Regions from separate parts of the Pseudactinotalea sp. HY160 genome, predicted to be linked through region 1. Evidence: predicted binding sites of a transcription regulator. Region 1 holds the regulator's gene; the other holds the start of a gene.
What was found. The regulator HrcA, encoded in region 1, represses chaperone genes, less so after heat shock. The targets are predictions, from matches to a motif close to TTNGCACTCGNNNNNNNCGAGTGCNAA.
Positions count from the first base shown of each region.

Region 1 (9,409 bases):
GGAGCTCGCCGGGCTCATCGGGGTCGAGCCCGAGGAATGCCTGCTCGTCTCCGGGAAGACCGGGGTGGGCGTGGAGGAGCTCCTCGACCGGATCGTCGAGGACGTGCCGGCGCCGCAGGGGAATCCGGACGCCCCCTCCCGCGCGATGATCTTCGACTCCGTGTACGACTCCTACCGGGGCGTGGTCACCTATGTCCGCGTGATCGACGGCACGCTCTCCCCGCGGGAGAAGGTCGTGATGATGAGCACGAAGACCAACCACGAACTGCTCGAGATCGGGGTCTCCGCCCCGGAGCCGCGGCCCACGAAGGGCCTGAGCGTGGGCGAGGTCGGCTACCTCATCACGGGCGTGAAGGACGTGCGCCTCTCCCGCGTCGGCGACACCGTGACGAACGCCGCGAAGCCGGCCGCCGACGTGCTCGCCGGCTACCGCGACCCGCAGCCGATGGTGTTCTCCGGGCTCTACCCGATCGACGGTTCCGACTACCCGGTGCTGCGCGACGCCCTCGACAAGCTGCGCCTCAACGACGCCGCCCTCACCTACGAGCCGGAGACCTCCGTGGCCCTCGGCTTCGGGTTCCGATGCGGCTTCCTCGGTCTGCTCCACCTCGAGATCGTGCGGGAGCGGCTCGAGCGCGAATTCAACCTCGAGCTCATCTCGACCGCCCCGAACGTCGTGTACGACGTGACGATGGAGGACGGCACCGAGGTCGTGGTCACGAACCCGAGCGAGTTCCCGGCGGGGAAACTCGCCTCGGTCTCCGAGCCGATGGTCAAGGCCACGATCCTCACCCCGAGCGACTTCGTGGGCCAGGTCATGGAGTTGTGCCAGGGGCGCCGCGGGGTCATGCAGGGGATGGACTACCTCTCCTCGGACCGGGTCGAACTGCGCTACCACCTGCCGCTCGCCGAGATCATCTTCGACTTCTTCGACCAGCTCAAGTCCCGCACCCGCGGATACGCCTCCCTCGACTACGCCGAGTCCGGCCACGCCGAGGCCGACCTGGTCAAGGTGGACATCCTCCTGCAGGGCGAGCAGGTGGACGCGTTCAGCGCGATCGTGCACAAGGACAAGGCCTACGCCTATGGGGTCGACATGACCACGAAGCTGCGCGGGCTCATCCCGCGCCAGCAGTTCGAGGTGCCCATCCAGGCCGCGATCGGCTCGCGCATCATCGCCCGGGAGACGATCCGCGCCATTCGCAAGGACGTGCTCGCCAAGTGCTACGGCGGCGACATCTCCCGCAAGCGCAAGCTGCTCGAGAAGCAGAAGGAGGGGAAGAAGCGCATGAAGAACATCGGGACCGTCGAGGTGCCGCAGGAGGCCTTCATCGCCGCCCTCACCTCCGACGGCTCGGGATCGGACTCGAAGAAGTCATGACGGCGGCCCCGGAGCGATCCGATCGGTTCGGCGTCTACGTGCACGTGCCGTTCTGCGCGGTGCGCTGCGGGTACTGCGACTTCAACACCTACACCGCGACCGAGCTCGGCGGCGGCGCCTCCCGCGACGAGTATGCCGAGACCGCGCTCGGGGAGATGCGACTGGCGGCGGCCGAACTGGTTCGGCGCGGGCGGCGTGTGGACGGCGTCACGACCGTCTTCTTCGGGGGTGGCACGCCCACGCTGCTCCCCGTGGGCGACCTGCGGCTGCTGCTGGCCGGCATCGACGAGACCTGGGGGCTCGCTCCCGGGGCCGAGGTGACTACCGAGGCGAATCCGGACTCGGTCGGCCCGGCCGAGCTGGCGGACCTGGCCGCCGCCGGGTTCACCCGGGTCTCCTTCGGCATGCAGTCCGCGGTGCCCGCGGTGCTCGCCACGCTCGATCGCACGCACGATCCGGAGCGGCTGCCGCTCGTGGTCGAGTGGGCGCGTGCGGCCGGGCTCGCGGTGAGCGTCGACCTCATCTACGGCGCGCCGGGGGAGAGCGTCGAGCAGTGGCGCACGAGCGTCGAGGCCGCGATCGCGCTCGAGCCGGACCACATCTCGGCCTACGCGCTCACGATCGAGCCGGGCACGAAGATGGCGGCCCAGGTGCGACGCGGACAGCTCCCGATGCCCGACCCGGACGACCAGGCCACGAAGTACGAGCTCGCCGACGAGGCCTTCGCCGCCGCGGGCTACGGCTGGTACGAGATCTCCAACTGGGCCCGCCCGGGTGGATCGGGTGGATCGGGCGGGCTGCCGGCCGACACCGCCGCCGACCACCGGTGCCGGCACAACCTCGCGTATTGGCGTAACGAGGAGTGGTGGGGGATCGGGCCGGGCGCGCACTCCCACCTCGGCGACACGCGCTTCTGGAACGTCAAGCATCCCCGCCCCTACGCGCAGCGGATCCGGGAGGGGCGGTTGCCGATCGCCGAGTCGGAGACCCTCGACGCCACCCAGCAGGAGGACGAACGGATCCTGCTCGGGATTCGGCTGGTCGAGGGGCTGGGAGTGGGACCGGGTCTCGAGGACCGCCTGCCCGCCCTCGCCGAGCAGGGCCTCATCGACGGTGCGGCCGCGGCCGGCGGTGTGGCACGTCTCACCCGGCGTGGACGCCTGCTCGCCGACGCGGTCGTGGGTCGCCTCGTCGCCTGACGGCCGCCGGGGCGCCGAACGCGGCACAGTGCGGAGTAAATCGGCGTTCACCTGCACGGAATCCCGCGTTCGGCAGCGCCGGCGGTGATTGCCGGCGAGTGGCCGATGAGGGGCCGGTGAGGGCAGAGGTACCCATCGGAGTGGGAGAATCCGTGGGGGAATCGCGGCGGTCGTGCATTGAACGAGTGCGGCTTCCTCGCTAGCGTTCGCAACCGTCATCCGATTCGTGTACTCCCACAGGAGCGACGATCGGTTCCCCAGCAAGGAGAGTCATGAGCCAGTTCCCGCCGCCCCCGGGGTCACCCCAGGACCCGTACCAGCAGGGCCAGCCGGGTCAGCCGTATCAGCAGGGCCAGCCGTATCAGCAGGGCCAGCAGGGCCAGTGGCAGCAGCCGCAGGGCCAGCCGTATGGCGCCCCGCAGGGCCAGCCGCAGGGTCAGCCCTATCAGCAGGGCCAGCCGTATGGCACCCCGCAGGGTCAGCCGCAGGGCCAGCCGTATCAGCAGGGTCAGCCGTATCAGCAGGGCCCCGCGGGCGGATTCCCGGCCGCGCCGCAGTACCAGGGGCAGCAGGCCACGGGGCCGCAGGCGACCGACGCGTTCGGTCGCGGCTGGAACCTGTTCACCAAGAACTGGGGCGTTCTCGTCGGTGCGATCCTCGTGTGGGCGATCGGGATCATCATCGTCTACGTGGTCGGGATGCTCGCCGTCACGACCCTCTTCGCCGGCGCGGGCAGCGGCCTGAGCGTCGACAGCAGCGGTGGGGCCTTCACCGGTCTCTTCGCCGTCGGCATCGGCGGGATCATCGTGCTCAGCCTCCTCCTGGTGGTCGCCACCGTCCTCGCCGGCGCCGCCTTCCTCCACGGCGCGCTGCGGATCGTCGACACCGGCCGGGCCTCGTTCGGGGACTTCTTCGTGTTCCGGAACCCGGTGCACGTGCTCCTGCTCGCGCTGCTGCTCGGCGTGGTCAACGGGGTGCTCTCCTTCACGTTCATCCTCCCGCTCATCGCCGCCTTCTTCACCTTCTTCGCCCTCTACTTCGTGATCGATCGCGGCATGGGCACGATCGAGGCGATCAAGGCGAGTGTCGACCTCGCCTCGAAGAACGTCGGCCAGACCATCCTCATTCTCGTGCTCGCCTACGTCGTGACCTTCATCGGAATGCTCGCGTGCGGCGTGGGCATGCTCGTCGCCGGCCCGGTGTCGCTGCTGGCCGGCACGGTCTTCTACCGCTGGCTCACGGGCCCGTCGCAGCAGTCGGTGGCCCCGAACCACGGCTGACCGCCCGCCACCCATGCAGCACTCGACCCCGGCCGGGCATCGGCCGGGGTCGAGCTGCTTTCGCGGGGCCGGGTCCTTCGAACGCGGTCCGGTCGGGTCGAGGTGACCCAGGTGCTCGGCCGCCTACTCGGGCACCGCGGTGACGAAGTCGACGAGCTCCTCGACCCGCCCGAGCAGGCTCGGCTCGAGGTCCCGGAAGTCCCGGACCCGGCCGAGGATCCGTTTCCAGCCGCGGGCGATGTCCGCCTGGCTGGCCGCCTCCCAGCCGAGAGCCCGCAGCGAGCCCACCTTGATGTCGATGCCCCGCGGGATGTCGGGCCAGGCGGCCAGGCCCACCCGCTCCGGCCGCACCGCCTGCCACACGTCCACATACGGGTGCCCGAGCACGAGCACGCCCGGATGGCGCGCGCATACCTCGGCCGCGATCCGCGACTCCTTGCTGCCCGGCACGAGGTGGTCCACGAGCACCCCGACCCGGCGCCGCGGGCCGGGGGAGAACGCGGCGAGTTCGGCGGCCAGGTGATCGACGCCGTCGAGCATCTCGACCACGACCCCCTCGATCCGGAGGTCCTCGCCCCAGACCTTCTCGATGAGCTCCGCGTCGTGGCGGCCCTCCACCCAGATCCTGGACGCTCGCGCGGTCCGGGCACGAGCGCCGCGCACGGCCACCGAGCCGCTCGCCGTGCGGGCCGGGGCGGCGGGGGCGACCGGACGCACCGGGGGCACGAGCCGAACGGGCCGGCCCTCCACCCAGAAGCCCGCGCCGAGCGGGAACGTGCGGGTCACGCCCCGCCGGTCCTCGAGGACGACCACGTGCGCACCCCCGGACTTCTCCACCCGGACTACCGCGCCCACCCAGCCGGAGGTCACGTCCTCGACCACGAGCCCCGTCCGGGCGGGAATATCGGTCGTCGTCGGTCGCTTGGAATGATGGGGATCACGCGAGAGCACATCCCGCCCGTATCGATCGGTCACGGCGTGAGGTTACGCACAACGGGTCGGCCGGTGTGGGAGGCGCGATGGCGACCCGGCGATTGCGCGGCGTAGAATTGGCACTCAGGTACCGTGAGTGCCACCCCAGGGATCGAACGGCGGTCACGGCAACGGCCAGAGCACGAGGAACGGAGGCGCGCGATGACTCGGGAACGGCATATCGACGTGCTTCGCGCGATCGTGCAGGACTACGTGCACACCCGCGAACCGGTCGGCTCGCGCAGCCTCGTCGAACGGCACAACCTCGGCGTGTCACCCGCGACGATCCGCAACGACATGGCGCTGCTCGAGGAGGCCGGGCTCATCACCCAGCCGCACACCTCCGCCGGCCGGATCCCCACGGACGCCGGCTACCGCCTCTTCGTCGACCGGCTCGACGAGATCAAGCCGCTCTCGGCCGCCGAGCGCCGTGCCATCGGTGCCCTCATGCAGGGAGCGGTCGACCTGGACGACGCCCTCGAGCGCACCGTCCGCCTGCTCGCGCAGCTCACCCAGCAGGTCGCGGTCGTGCGGTACCCGTCGCTGCGGCGCTCGGCGCTGCGGCATGTCGAGCTCCTCCCGGCGAGCAGCACCCGCATCCTCATGGTGATCATCAGCGACAACGGCCAGGTCGAACAACGCACGATCGAGGCGGACGAGCCGCTCACCGAGGAGCTCCTGGCCGAACTGCGGGCGCGGATCAACGCGGCCGGCGCCGGGCGCAGGATGCCCGAACTCGCCACCGCCCTGCACCAGATCGCGGCCTCCTTCCCCGCGCAGGACCAGCCGACCGCCGCCGGCGTCGTCACCGCGGTGCTCGAGGTGATCTCCGACGAGATCGAGGAGCGCATCGTCATGGCGGGCACGGCCCACCTGGCCCGCACGAACGTCGACTTCTCCCGCACCATCTCGCCCGTGCTCGAGGCACTCGAGGAACAGGTCGTCATGCTGCGGCTCCTGTCGGACATGGCCTCCGAGCCCTCGATCGCCGTGCGCATCGGCTCGGAGACCCACGACGAGGCCCTCCTCGAGACCTCCGTGGTCGCGGGGCGGTACTCGAGCACCGACGCCGGCGTGCTCGGTCAGCTCGGCGTGATCGGCCCGACCCGTATGGACTACCCGACCACGATGGCCGCCGTGCACGCGGTGGCCAGATACCTGTCCAAGACCCTCTCCTGACCTGCGGTCTGACCAGTTCAACTCGTCCACCACCAGAAAGTAACCAGTGAGCGACTATTACGAGATCCTCGGTGTCTCCCGCGAAGCGACCACGGAGGAGATCAAGCGCGCCTACCGGAAGCTGGCCCGCCAGCACCACCCGGACATCGCCGGGCCGGAGTCGGAGGAGCGGTTCAAGCAGATCACCGAGGCGCATGAGGTGCTCTCCAACCCGGAGAAGCGGCAGATGTACGACGTCGGCGGCAGCCAGGGCGGCAGCGGTGCCGGCTTCGGGTTCTCCGACATGTTCGACTTCTTCGCCGCCGCCGCGGGCGGGGCGACCCAACGCGGGCCGGTCTCCCGGTCCCGGCGGGGCCAGGACGCGCTCGTGCGGGTCTCGATCTCGCTCGCGGACGCCACGTTCGGCGTGACGAAGGAGCTCGAGGTCGACACGGCCGTCATGTGCGAGGCGTGCCACGGCACGTGCACCCGCCCCGGCACCAGCCCGACCACCTGCCCCACCTGCCACGGACGCGGCTCCGTGCAGCGCGTGGCCCGCTCGTTCTTCGGCAACATCATGACCAACGCCCCGTGTTCCGACTGCGGCGGCTTCGGCACGATCATCTCCGAGCCGTGCGCCGAATGCTCCGGCGAGGGCCGGGTCCGGGCGCGTCGGACCATCTCGGTCAACATCCCGGCCGGCGTCGACACCGGCACCCGGATCAAGCTCACCGGGAAGGCAGAGGTGGGCCCGGGCGGGGGACCCGCCGGCGACCTGTACGTCGAGGTGCGCGAGCAGCGCCACGAGACGTTCACCCGCCGCGGCGACGACCTGCACTGCACGGTCGAGCTGCCCGTGACCGCCGCGGCCCTGGGCACGGTCGTCACCCTCGAGACCCTCGACGGTATCCACGACGTCGACATCGCGCCCGGCAGCCAACCCGGCCAGGTGCTCACCCTCAAGGGTCTCGGGGTGGGCCACCTCAACCGCACGGGCCGCGGCGACCTCAACGTCCACCTCGAGGTGGAGGTGCCCACCAGGCTCTCCGAGGAGGAGGAGGAGCTGCTGCGTCAACTCGCCGTGCTCCGCGGCGAGGAGCGCCCCGAGGCCCGCGTGGCGGCCACGAAGAACTCCGTGTTCCAGCGACTCAAGGACACCTTCGCGAGCCGATGACCGATCCCGTGTTCTTCGCCGCCGACCTGCCGGCGGCCGCCCGGGTGGGCGACACGTTCGAACTCACCGGGCCCGAGGCGCGCCACGCGGTCGCCGTGCGGCGGATCCGCGTGGGGGAGGCGATCGAGATCGTGGACGGCGCCGGCACCCGTCTGCGCGGCCGCGCCACCGCCGTAGGCGCGAACCCGCCGTCGCTCACGCTGGGCGTCGAGGACCGCGTGCTCGAGCCGGCGCCGTCCCCCGAGCTCATCCTCGTGCAGGCCCTCGGCAAGGGCGGCCGCGACGAGGCGGCCATCGAGGCCGCGACCGAACTCGGGGTCGACGCCGTCGTGGCGTGGCAGGCCGAGCGCTCCGTCGCCCGCTGGGACGGCCCGAAGGTGGCCAAGGGCGTCCATCGCTGGGAGTCGATCCTGGTCGCCGCCGCCAAGCAGTCCCGGCGCGCCCGCTTCCCGCGGATGCTCGGCTTCGCGGCGGGCCCCGGGATCCTCGGGGCCGGCGGGCCACTCGGACCCGCGATCGCCGCCGGGGCCCGGATCCTCGTTTTCCACGAGAGCGCCGAGGCCCCCCTGACGGCGACGGCTCTCGGGGACGGGGGCGACGCGGGGCCCGCGGACCGGCCCGTTGTCGTGGTCGTGGGCCCGGAGGGCGGACTGAGCGAGGCGGAACTGGCCCGCTGGTCCGGCGCGGGCGGCACGGCGACCCTCCTCGGGCCCCATGTGCTGCGCACCTCGACGGCCGGCCCGGCCGCTCTCACGGTCCTGAACGCGCGGCTCGGGCGCTGGTAGCCGCCCAGCCACTAGGCTCAGCCTTGCCCCGCCACTACCGGTCGCCACAGCAGAAAGGCTCAGGGTTCCCTCCCGATCATGTCCGCGTCCACGCACTCCCCACCAGAACCGTCGTCCCCCGACGAGGCGACCCACCAGGTCGTCATCCCCGACTCGGTTCCCATGGTCGCCCTGCTCGGTCGACGCGACGAGGTGATCCGCGCCGTCGAGTCCGGGTTCCGGGGCCTCGACGTGCACGTGCGCGGCAACGTCGTCACGCTCACCGGACCGGCCGGCCAGGTCGACCTCGCGCACCGGCTGTTCGATGAGCTGAGTCAGATCGCGGCGGCGGACCAGCCGCTCTCGGCCGACGCCGTCGAACGCGCGATCGGGATCCTCACGGCCACGTCCGACAAGCCGGCCGAGGTGCTCACGATGAACATCCTCTCGGGCCGTGGGCGCACGATCCGCCCCAAGACGGTCGGGCAGAAGGACTATGTCGAGGCCATCGACCGCAACACCGTCGTGTTCGGGATCGGCCCCGCGGGCACCGGCAAGACCTACCTGGCGATGGCGAAGGCGGTCAAGGCGCTCCAGTCCAAGGAGGTGAACCGGATCGTGCTCACCCGCCCCGCGGTCGAGGCGGGGGAGCGGCTCGGGTTCCTTCCCGGCTCCCTCAACGACAAGATCGACCCGTACCTGCGGCCCCTCTACGACGCCCTGCACGACATGGTCGACCCCGAGTCGATCCCGCGGCTCATGGCCGCGGGCACGATCGAGGTGGCACCGCTGGCGTACATGCGCGGCCGCACCCTGAACGACGCCTTCATCATCCTCGACGAGGCGCAGAACACCTCACCCGAGCAGATGAAGATGTTCCTCACCCGCCTCGGCTTCGGCTCTCGGATCGTGGTCACCGGTGACGTGACCCAGGTCGACCTGCCGGTGGGAACACACTCCGGCCTTCGGGTCGTGCAGGAGATCCTCGCCGGGATCGACGACATCGCCTTCTGCCGGCTCACGAGCGCCGACGTCGTGCGGCATCGGCTCGTGGGTGACATCATCGACGCCTACACCGGCTACGACGAACGCAGCGATGGCCCGGAGGATCGGCGCCCGGTCCGGCGGGGTCATCCGCGCCGCGCGCCGGGCAGCTCGGTCGACTCCGGCGATTCGGGACACTCGGGATACTCGGGACGTTCGGCGGGCCGCGCCGACCAGGAAGGACCGGCATGAGCGTCGACATCATGAACGAATCGGACACTCCCGTCGACGAGGTCGAGTTCGTGGCCCTCGCCCGGCACGTGCTCGATGCGATGTTCGTGCACCCGCAGGCCGAGCTGGAGATCCGGTTCGTCACGACCGACGTCATGACCGAACTGCACGAGCAGTGGCTCGACGAGCCCGGCCCGACCGACGTCATGTCCTTCCCGATCGACGAACTGCGCCCCGGCACCGAGGCGGAGCCGTCCGACGAGGGG
Region 1 is NZ_WHMT01000005.1:115,997-125,405, forward strand. Features, by position in the region: gene lepA (translation elongation factor 4) at 1-1,381, shown strand, start outside; gene hemW (radical SAM family heme chaperone HemW) at 1,378-2,580, shown strand; gene GCG21_RS07000 (hypothetical protein) at 2,853-3,860, shown strand; gene GCG21_RS07005 (DUF3097 domain-containing protein) at 3,984-4,835, opposite strand; gene hrcA (heat-inducible transcriptional repressor HrcA) at 4,995-6,011, shown strand; gene dnaJ (molecular chaperone DnaJ) at 6,058-7,164, shown strand; gene GCG21_RS07020 (16S rRNA (uracil(1498)-N(3))-methyltransferase) at 7,161-7,949, shown strand; gene GCG21_RS07025 (PhoH family protein) at 8,028-9,164, shown strand; gene ybeY (rRNA maturation RNase YbeY) at 9,161-9,409, shown strand, end outside.

Region 2 (9,409 bases), on a different contig from region 1:
GCTGCCGCGCGCACGGGCCTACCTGTTCGACACGACCCCGCGGGCCCTCGTGGACATCTGGGGCGATCGGATGCCGGCCCGCGCGGCCCGGGCGCTGGGCCGGTTCAAGTACGGAGCGGCGGCCGCGAAGGTCGACTTCGTGCTCTCGGAGCCGGTGCCGTGGGCCGTGGCGGAGATCGGCCGGACCGGCACGGTGCACGTCGGGGGCACGCGCGCGCAGATGGCCCTGGCCGAGGCCGAGATCAACGCCGGCCGGCACGCCTCCGCGCCGATGGTGCTCGCCTCCGAGCCCGCCCAGGTGGTCGCCTCCCGGCGGGTCGGCGGCCTCGCGCCGCTGTGGACCTACGCCCACGTGCCCGCGGGATCGACCCGCGACATGACCGAGGACATCACCCGCCGACTCGAGCAGTTCGCGCCGGGGTTCCGCGACGTCGTGGTGGCCTCCCGGTGCATCCCCGCCGCCCGGATGCACGAGCACAACGCGAACTACATCGGCGGGGACATCGCCGCCGGGGCGATCGACATCGCCGCGATGGTCGCCCGGCCCACACCGTGGCTCAACCCCTATTCCGGGGCGATCCCCGGTGTCTACCTGTGCTCCTCCTCGACCCCGCCGGCGCCGGGCGTGCACGGCATGAACGGCTGGCACGCGGCCCGACGGGCGCTGTCGCAGCGGTTCGGGATCCGGCGGATGCCGAGCCTGGCGCCGGGCAGCTGAGAGGCTCCACGCCACGGATAGAGGTCGATGTTCCGTTCGGGGCGACTTTCGAACGATAGCCTCGGTGCCCACGTCTGCCGTCGAGCCGTGGTCACCGACCGTGGCGCCATGGCTCGACCAATACCCCCCCCACGAGTCGGCGACATCGAGGCTAGCCTGAAGCGGCATGGGCAGTAGATCTGCTACCTATCAACGATGAGAGGAAGTATCGCCATGTATGACACCCTCGGTGACAGGACCGGAGCCACCCGTCCTCAGCGGCTGCTTGCGGTCCTGGCAGCCGTCCTCCTGATGCTGACGCTGGGCGTTACTCTGAATGCTCCGAGCGCAGCGGCCTTCGGTACCTGGAATGCTACGCGAAGTTGTGGCGTCAACGAGGTCCACAGTGGACGGGTCGGCGGAGTGTCTCAGGCGACGACGCGCCGCGTGAGTGGATCGTGTGCGGGGCCACTCATGGCCGGTCTGCGTCACCGCTCTGGTCTTGGGCTGCCGACAAGTATCCAGTGGAGCACGGGCGACTCAAGCTACGTCTCTCGTATCATGACCGATACAACGACGTCGGGCTACCACAAGGGCTGCCCCACGTGCAATACCACGACGACGTGAAGCGATGCACGTGTGTCGGCCTGGCCATCGCCGCGCTCGGGCTGCTCCTCGGCTGCTCCTCCGTTCAGGGGGGCCAAGTGGCCGAGGAGCGCTTCGATGCGCTCCTCGCTGAGGCCGAAGCGAGCGGTGCGGGTGAAGCGCAGTTGGCGGCGATGAGCGATGGTGTCGTCACGACAACCGAGTACGAAGATGCTCTCGACCGCTACCTTCAGTGCACGGCTCTTCATGGAATTGAGCACAGTGATCCTGTTCTCAATCCGGTCAATAATCTCATTTACACGTTTACTGAGACTTCGTGGGTCTACGACGATGAAGAATTGGCTGAATTGACGCTGGGTTGCAGAGTCCAGGAACTCGTGTACCTGGAGTTGGGGTATCGGTACAGTGAGCCGGCATCGATGGATGAGGCGCTGCTCGATGGTGCACGAGAGTGCCTGCAACAGTCCGGGTGGGAGTTCACGGGCGATGAGCGGAATTTCGATGATCTGGTCGCAGTTGGAGGCGAAGGCTCCCAGGACGGGGTCACGGACTGCCTGGTTCCCGTCTGGCTCGAGCTCTATCCAGAGGAGTCGCTCTCGGTTCCGTGAGTCGGGGCAAGTCCGTGTGCGACAACAGTTCGAAGCTACCGGCACCCGGCCGTGCGGGCCCAGCCGGACAGTTGACGGCCCATCCATGTGGTGCCATCGGCCGGTATGGTCAGGGGATATTGACGGCCTGACGGCGGGAGGTTGACCAGTCGATGGAGAAGTCGGATTCTCGAGTCGGTCGGACCGTCTTTCTGGCTGCCTTGGTGGTGTGGCTGCTGGCCCCGGTCGTGTTGATCGCGGTGGTGCAGGCACATCAACAACGGGTGGTGCTTGTACAGACACCGGAGGTGTTGGCGCCGGTGACGGCGAGCGTTGAGTCCGCCGGCGCGGTCGAGATCGCGATCGACTGGGGCAGGCAGGTGCGCCTGATCGCTCCCGGCTGGTCCGGGACGGTGGAGCAGGTACACGTCGAGCCCGGCGACCGGATCGAGGATGGGTCGCCTGTGATCACGATCGATGGAATCGAGCGGCGGGCGGCATTGACTCCGCGTCCGTTCACCCGTCCGCTGTCGATCGGCGATCGTGGCGCGGATGTCCGGATGCTGCATGAATGGCTGGCCGAGTCCGGGTACCCGGGTGCTGAGGGAGAGGTGTTCACTGCCGGGACGATGGAGCGTGTCCGGGCGCTGGCCGCCGACATCGGTGCGAAGCGGCCGTCGGCCTTCGACTGGACGTGGTTGGTCTATCTGCCGGAGGAGTTCACTGTCGGGTCGGTGGAGGCGCTGGCCGCTGCGCCGGCGCCCGCTGCTGGTGAGGCGGTCGTGCTCGGTGCCGCTGCAATCAAGGACACCCTGATCGTGGAGCCGGGCAGCGTGCCTGAGCGTCAGGCGGGCGAGGAGAATGTGGCGCAGACCGCCTTTGAACAGATCCCGGCCGATGCGGTGGTCACGGTGCCTGTGGGGGCCGAACTGCGCGTGCGGGACGAGCCGGTCGTGGTCGGCGAGGACGGTCGGCGACTCGAGAATCCGGATGTGCTGGAGCGGGTCCCCTCGGGCGCGGCGTCGGTGCCCGCTGTTTTGGTATACAGAGATGACGAGGCACTCATGCTGCCCTCGGCGGCGGTCTGGGTCGGCGCAGGGGCCGACACATGCGTGTTGCGGGTCGAAGGTGACGAGCGGGTGACGGTCTCGGTTACTGTCGCTTCGGGAGCCAATGGCCAGGCACTGGTGACGGGAGATCTGAGCGTTGGAGATCGGGTGGTGCTGGCGCCGCCTGCCGCAGTGAGGGGGTCCTGTTGAGCAGTGCGCTGGTGCGGCTGAGGCAGGTGACCAAGTCCTTCGGTAGCCGTCAGGTGCTGACCGGGCTCGATCTGGAGATCCGGCCGGCCCACTCGGTCGCCTTGCTGGGGCCTTCCGGGGCAGGCAAGTCGACGCTGCTATCGATCATCGCCGGTCTCTTGGCTCCTGATGGTGGCTCGATCGAGAGAGCGCCCGGGGTGGAGACGGTCTGGATCGTTCAAAATGCACCGATGTTGAACCGGCGCTCGGCGTTGGAGAACATCATGGTCGGCGCCTTGTCCTTGGGCGCGGCGGAGGGGGTGGCGCGGTCCAAGGCGAGGGAGGCAATGCAGCGGCTCGGCCTGTCCGACCTGGCTCGCACGCGTGGGCACCGACTCTCCGGCGGTGAACGGCAGCGGGTGGCGGTCGCGCGTGGCCTGCTCGCCGGGGCGAATCTCTTGCTGGTGGATGAACCGACGGCCTCGCTCGACGCCGACTCCAGAGAGCTGGTGCTGCGGGCTATCCATGGGGCCGTGGCCGCCTCGTGTGCGGCTGTAGTGGCTACACACGATGACGAGGTGGCCCGCTCCTGCGATGAACAGATCCGGCTCAGGGATGGACGAGTGACGTGAGCCGTGACGGCGCCCGCGGCGCACGGTGGCGCACTCGCCAGGTCGTCCGCGAGGCCGTGTGGGACCTGTGCGCGGCACGAGTCCAGAGCGGCATCATGGCTTTGACCGCCTTGCTGAGCGCAGCGGTCATGGTCTTCGTCGCCACTCTCACTCTGGCCGGCATCGCCGCACGTGAGGATGTCGCCTACTGGAACGGCCGGGACGTGGTGGAGGTGGTGTTCAACGAAGGGCGTTGGGATGTGGCTCGGTGCGAGCAGTTGAACGCGGTGACCGGAGTCGCCTCGGCCGGGGCGGTGCTGGATGGTCGAAACATCACGATCGTCACCGAACCGGCGAGTCGGTATTCGATCGAACGAGTGACGCCTGGATACCTGCACGTCGTGTTCCCGGACCTGGAGTTTCACGGGGAACCAGGCCTAGTCGCCGGGCCCCTCGTGGCCGAGCGCTTCGGGCTCGTCCGTGGCGGTGATATCGCCGTACGCGAGGCCACTGGCCTTCCTCGGGTGCTCCCGGTCAGCGCCGTGGCTCAGCCGTCGGCGCGTGCCGACGGGCAGGCACGCCGTCTGTTCGAGGTGATGCCTGCTACCGGGGTGGCCGCCGGCTGCCTGGTGTCCCCCGAACGCGGGGCCATGGCACAAGTGCAGGCATTGCTCACGGATTGGTGGCCCGCACCGGCACGGGCCATCACGTTCCCAGTCGAGGACACCGGCTCTGGCCGAACCCCGCAGCAAGAGCTCGGCTCCTCCTGGGCACACCTCGGTTGGCTTGCCACAGTGCCCGTGCTCGCGATCTTCCTGGTGCTCGCGTGGTCGAGGCGTTCTGAGATCGCCCTCTATCGGTTGCACCGGCTCACCCGCGCCCAGGCTCTCCTCATGCACGCCGTCACGGTCCTGTTCGTAGTGTTGCTGCCATGGCAGGCAGGCACCGCGGTGGGGCTGGCGGCCTTCATCCTGGTGGACGGGGGCACTCTGCTCACCCCCGTATTGATACCTGTGCTGGCGCAGTCGCTCATCATGTTGGCCCTCGGCCCGCCATTGGCCTGGCTGCTCACCGCTCGCACCCTGGCCGCGATCCGCGGCGCCTGAGGATACGATCGGCGATCGGCCCACCCTCTCCGGGGCGCGGTGTGCCGGAAGAATTCGAGGGCCGGGCGAGACGTCCTCTAAGCCGGGGCGACCTCGCTGCGGCGCCCGATGCGCCGACGCAGCCAGGCCGGGATCCGCTCGAGCGGCAGGAACGCCGCCCAGCACACGACCGTGGGCAGGAAGTGGATCCCCAGCGCGAGGTACGTGGCCAGGTGGAACAGCACGAACGTGGCCACGAGCGCGTAGAGCCACTTGCCCCGCAGGAACAGCACGACCGGGGAACAGAACTCGAGCAGGAGCAGCGCCCACTGCCCCACGATGAGCAGCCACGGGAAGTCGAGGGTCCAGCGGATGAGGTCCGATCCGCGGCGCATGATCGCCCAGACGAACACCGCCCCGTTCGCCCACACCCACGGCGTGCCCGAGCGGGTCCACTTGCTGATCGCCGAGCCGAAGTAGGTGAGGATCGTGAACACCTGCACGACGCGCAGCACCCAACCGGCGCGCTCGCTCGAGCCGGTGTCGCCGAAGCGGGCCACCCCGACCGTGGGCAGCACGAGCACCGCGACCATGAGCGCCATGTGATCGTGGCTCACGTAGGAGAAGCCCTGGGAGTTGAGCATCCAGAGCCAGAACCCCAGGCCGGCGACCCAGCCGGCGGTGCGCTGGAAGGCGCCGATCGCCGCGCAGACCGAGGCGAGTGTCACGACCCAGAAGAGCACCTGACCGCCCGTGACGCCGAGCGTCGGCAGCTGCAGGATCCGGGCCACGAGCGTGGGCTGGTACAGCTCCGGAACGTAGCCGTGCGGCACGACGTCCGTCGCGACGTAGAGCATGTCGAAGATGAGGAAGAGGTAGACGAGGGTGCGCAGCACGGCCACACGTGCGAGCGGCATCGGCTTGAACCACCAGCCGCTCACGGCCGAGCCGGCCCGGGCGAGGGCGCTCATCCGGCGTGCCATTCCACGAGGATCTCCACGGTGGGTTCGCCGTCGGCCTCGCCGTCCCGCAGCTGCTGGGTCGAACGCTTGAGGTAGAGCGCCTCGGGCAGTGGCCTGCCCGGGTTGAGCTGCGCGTAGGAGCGGGCGAAGACGCCGAGCAGCTCCGGATCGTCGATGAAGCGCTGCAACTGGCCCTCGACCTCGGCCCGCCCGGTCCCGACCACGTGCTCACTCAGAGCGACGTGGCGATCCTCGGCGTCGGGGAAGTCGGCGCGCAGGGTGACCGAGCGGACGGTGCCGTCGAGATCGCGCGGCGTGGCGTACTGCGACAGCGAGCCGAGTGGGAACCAGTCGTTCGTGTCCACGATCTGCCCGGCGGCGAGCACCGCGAGGGCGGCGAACGTCGCCGTGAGCCGCCACGCCTTCGAGAAGGGTCGCAGCGGCCGGGAGGCACGGTCGGGCGGAGGGGCGTCGTTGCCGGAGTCCTGCGACTCGGTCGTCGGCGGCGTACTCATATCTCGTAATGCTCTCACGGGCCCCCGAAGTTACGGCGTGGGGGCGCGGCATCGGCGAGTCGGCGGCCGGCGGGTGGGCCCGGGGCCCAGGACGCGGGGCCGCGCATGAGCCGGATCACAGCCCGGCCGGTGTCGCCTTGCACTCTCGGGCCTTGAGTGCCAATAATGGGGTTAGCACTCTCGCCATGAGAGTGACAGTCGCACATCTGGCCAGTAGGGCGAGGCGGATCCGAGGCGCGGGACGTGACCGCGGTGAGGGACCGTCGTCCGTCGCGGGCGTTCTGCCGGCCGTTCAATGCCAGTACCGGAGGATCAAAACCCGACATGGCCAAGATCATTGCCTTCGATGAGGAGGCCCGCCGCGGTATGGAGCGTGGACTGAACGTCCTCGCCGACACCGTGAAGGTCACCCTCGGCCCCAAGGGCCGCAACGTGGTTCTCGAGAAGAAGTGGGGCGCCCCCACGATCACCAACGATGGTGTGTCCATCGCCAAGGAGATCGAACTCGAAGAGCCGTTCGAGAAGATCGGTGCCGAGCTCGTCAAGGAGGTCGCCAAGAAGACGGACGACGTCGCGGGCGACGGCACCACCACCGCCACCGTGCTCGCCCAGGCGCTCGTGCGTGAAGGCCTGCGCAACGTGGCCGCCGGTGCGAACCCGGTCGCGCTCAAGCGCGGTATCGAGAAGGCCGTCGAGGCCGTGACCGAGAAGCTCTTCGCGCAGGCCAAGGAGGTCGAGACCAAGGAGCAGATCGCCGCCACCGCCGCGATCTCCGCCGGCGACGACCAGATCGGTCAGCTCATCGCCGAAGCCCTCGACAAGGTCGGCAAGGAGGGCGTCGTCACCGTCGAGGAGTCGAACGCCCTGGGCCTCGAGCTCGAACTGACGGAGGGTATGCGCTTCGACAAGGGCTACCTGTCCGCCTACTTCGTCACCGACGCCGAGCGCCAGGAAGCCGTGCTCGAGGACGCCTACGTGCTCCTCGTCGAGGGCAAGATCTCGAACGTCAAGGACATGCTCCCGCTGCTCGAGAAGGTCATGCAGTCGGGCAAGTCGCTGTTCATCATCGCCGAGGACGTCGAGGGCGAAGCCCTGGCCACCCTCGTCGTGAACAAGATCCGCGGCCTGTTCAAGTCCGTCGCCGTCAAGGCCCCGGGCTTCGGCGACCGCCGCAAGGCCATGCTGCAGGACATCGCGATCCTCACCGGCGGCCAGGTCATCTCCGAGACCGTCGGTCTCAAGCTGGAGAACGCCGACCTGTCGCTGCTGGGCACGGCCCGCAAGGTCGTCGTGACCAAGGACGAGACCACGATCGTCGAGGGTGCCGGCGACGCCGAGCAGATCGCCGGCCGGGTCTCGCAGATCCGCGCCGAGATCGACAACTCGGACTCGGACTACGACCGCGAGAAGCTCCAGGAGCGCCTCGCGAAGCTGGCCGGCGGCGTGGCCGTCATCAAGGCCGGTGCCGCGACCGAGGTCGAGCTCAAGGAGCGCAAGCACCGCATCGAGGATGCCGTGCGCAACGCGAAGGCCGCCGTGGAGGAGGGCATCGTCGCCGGTGGTGGCGTGGCGCTCATCCAGGCGTCCAAGGAGGCCTTCGAGGTGCTCGAGCTCGACGGTGACGAGGCGACCGGCGCGAACATCGTTCGCGTCGCCGTCGACGCGCCGCTCAAGCAGATCGCGGTGAACGCCGGCCTCGAGGGCGGCGTCGTCGTGGAGAAGGTGCGTCACCTCGAGCCCAACCACGGCCTCAACGCCGCGACCGGTGTGTACGAGGACCTCCTCGCCGCCGGCGTGAACGACCCGGTCAAGGTGACCCGTTCCGCTCTGCAGAACGCGGCCTCGATCGCGGCCATGTTCCTCACCACCGAGGCCATCGTGGCCGACAAGCCGGAGCCAGCCCCGGCCGCCGGCGGTGGCGAGCCCGACATGGGTGGCATGGGCTTCTAGTCCAGCCGCAGCAGCGCCGTCCTCGGCCCCGGAACCGACCTGGTCGGTTCCGGGGCCGAGGTGTCTTCGGGGCCGAGGTGTCTTCGGGGTCAAGGTGTCGTCGGGGGCGTCGGGGGCGTCTGGGGCACCGGCAGGGCAACGGCCGGCGCGGCCCGGCCGCTCGGCGCCGCCCCGTGGTCAGTCGGCGCCGAAGGTGGCGCGTTCGCGGCGCAGGTTCTCCGTGGCGCGCTGCGTCCAGTGCTCTCGCGCCCAATCGGTCCGAAACAGCGGATCGGCTCCGAGGAGGTGATCGAGCACGGCCGCGCGGCCGGCTCGCCACGCCTGTTCCCCGACGTGGGCGTAGTCGGCCCGGACGGCGGCGACATAGCGCGCATAGCCGGCGGCGGGCTCGGCGAGCACCCCGAGGTCCGCGTCGATCAGTAGGGCGGCGTCGCCCCGCAGCTCCGCCTCGAGGCCGGCGGGGATCCGGTGGTCCGTCGTGCACAGCACGAGGTCGGCGACCTGCCGGGCGAGCCGTCCGGCCGGCACATTCTCGGCGAGCATTTGCCGGGCCAGCTCTGCCGAGCGGGCCTCGTCCTGGCCGGGGACGCCGTCGTACACGGCATCGTGGAACCAGGCGGCCAGGCGCACCCGCCGGCTCGGCGCAGGGGCGCGCTCTCCGGCCGCCTGCAGTCCCGGGGTGCCGCGCCGGGTGAGATCGTCGAGCCGGCGCAGCACCGCGAGCAGGTGCGCCGGGCCGTGGTAGTGCCGGTGTTCCTCGTTCCAGCGGCCGAGCAGGTGCTCGCCGAGGTCGGGCCGGTCCGGCCACAGGTCGAGCCAGCGTCGTTCGAGCGCCGGGAGCGCGCCGCCGGCCCGGGCATGAGCCGGCACGCGCAGCCCGCTGGCACGCAGCGCGCGGATCAGCTCGCGCCCGTCGACCGCCCGTGCGCCGAGCTCGATGAGCTCACGGTAGCGGGCCGAGGGAACGTCGTAGTGATCCTCGTCGAACGCCCGTCCCGGCACCCCGGCCCGCCGCGCGAACTCGTGCAGCTCGGTCAGCGAGGAATCCGAGACCAGGTGCGAGAACGACGTGCCGTGCGCCGGCCACATGGGTGGGTCGATGAGGATCGCCATGGGCCTCACAGTACGGCGCGTTCTGCCCGGCGCCTCCGCCGCGAT
Region 2 is NZ_WHMT01000001.1:69,836-79,244, forward strand. Features, by position in the region: gene GCG21_RS00290 (NAD(P)/FAD-dependent oxidoreductase) at 1-718, shown strand, start outside; gene GCG21_RS00295 (hypothetical protein) at 1,303-1,911, shown strand; gene GCG21_RS00300 (hypothetical protein) at 2,064-3,149, shown strand; gene GCG21_RS00305 (ATP-binding cassette domain-containing protein) at 3,146-3,760, shown strand; gene GCG21_RS00310 (hypothetical protein) at 3,757-4,845, shown strand; gene GCG21_RS00315 (hypothetical protein) at 4,923-5,795, opposite strand; gene GCG21_RS00320 (hypothetical protein) at 5,792-6,301, opposite strand; gene groL (chaperonin GroEL) at 6,626-8,251, shown strand; gene GCG21_RS00330 (DUF4031 domain-containing protein) at 8,429-9,364, opposite strand.
Region 2: the regulator HrcA is predicted to act here: its motif matches at 6,473-6,499, upstream of groL (chaperonin GroEL).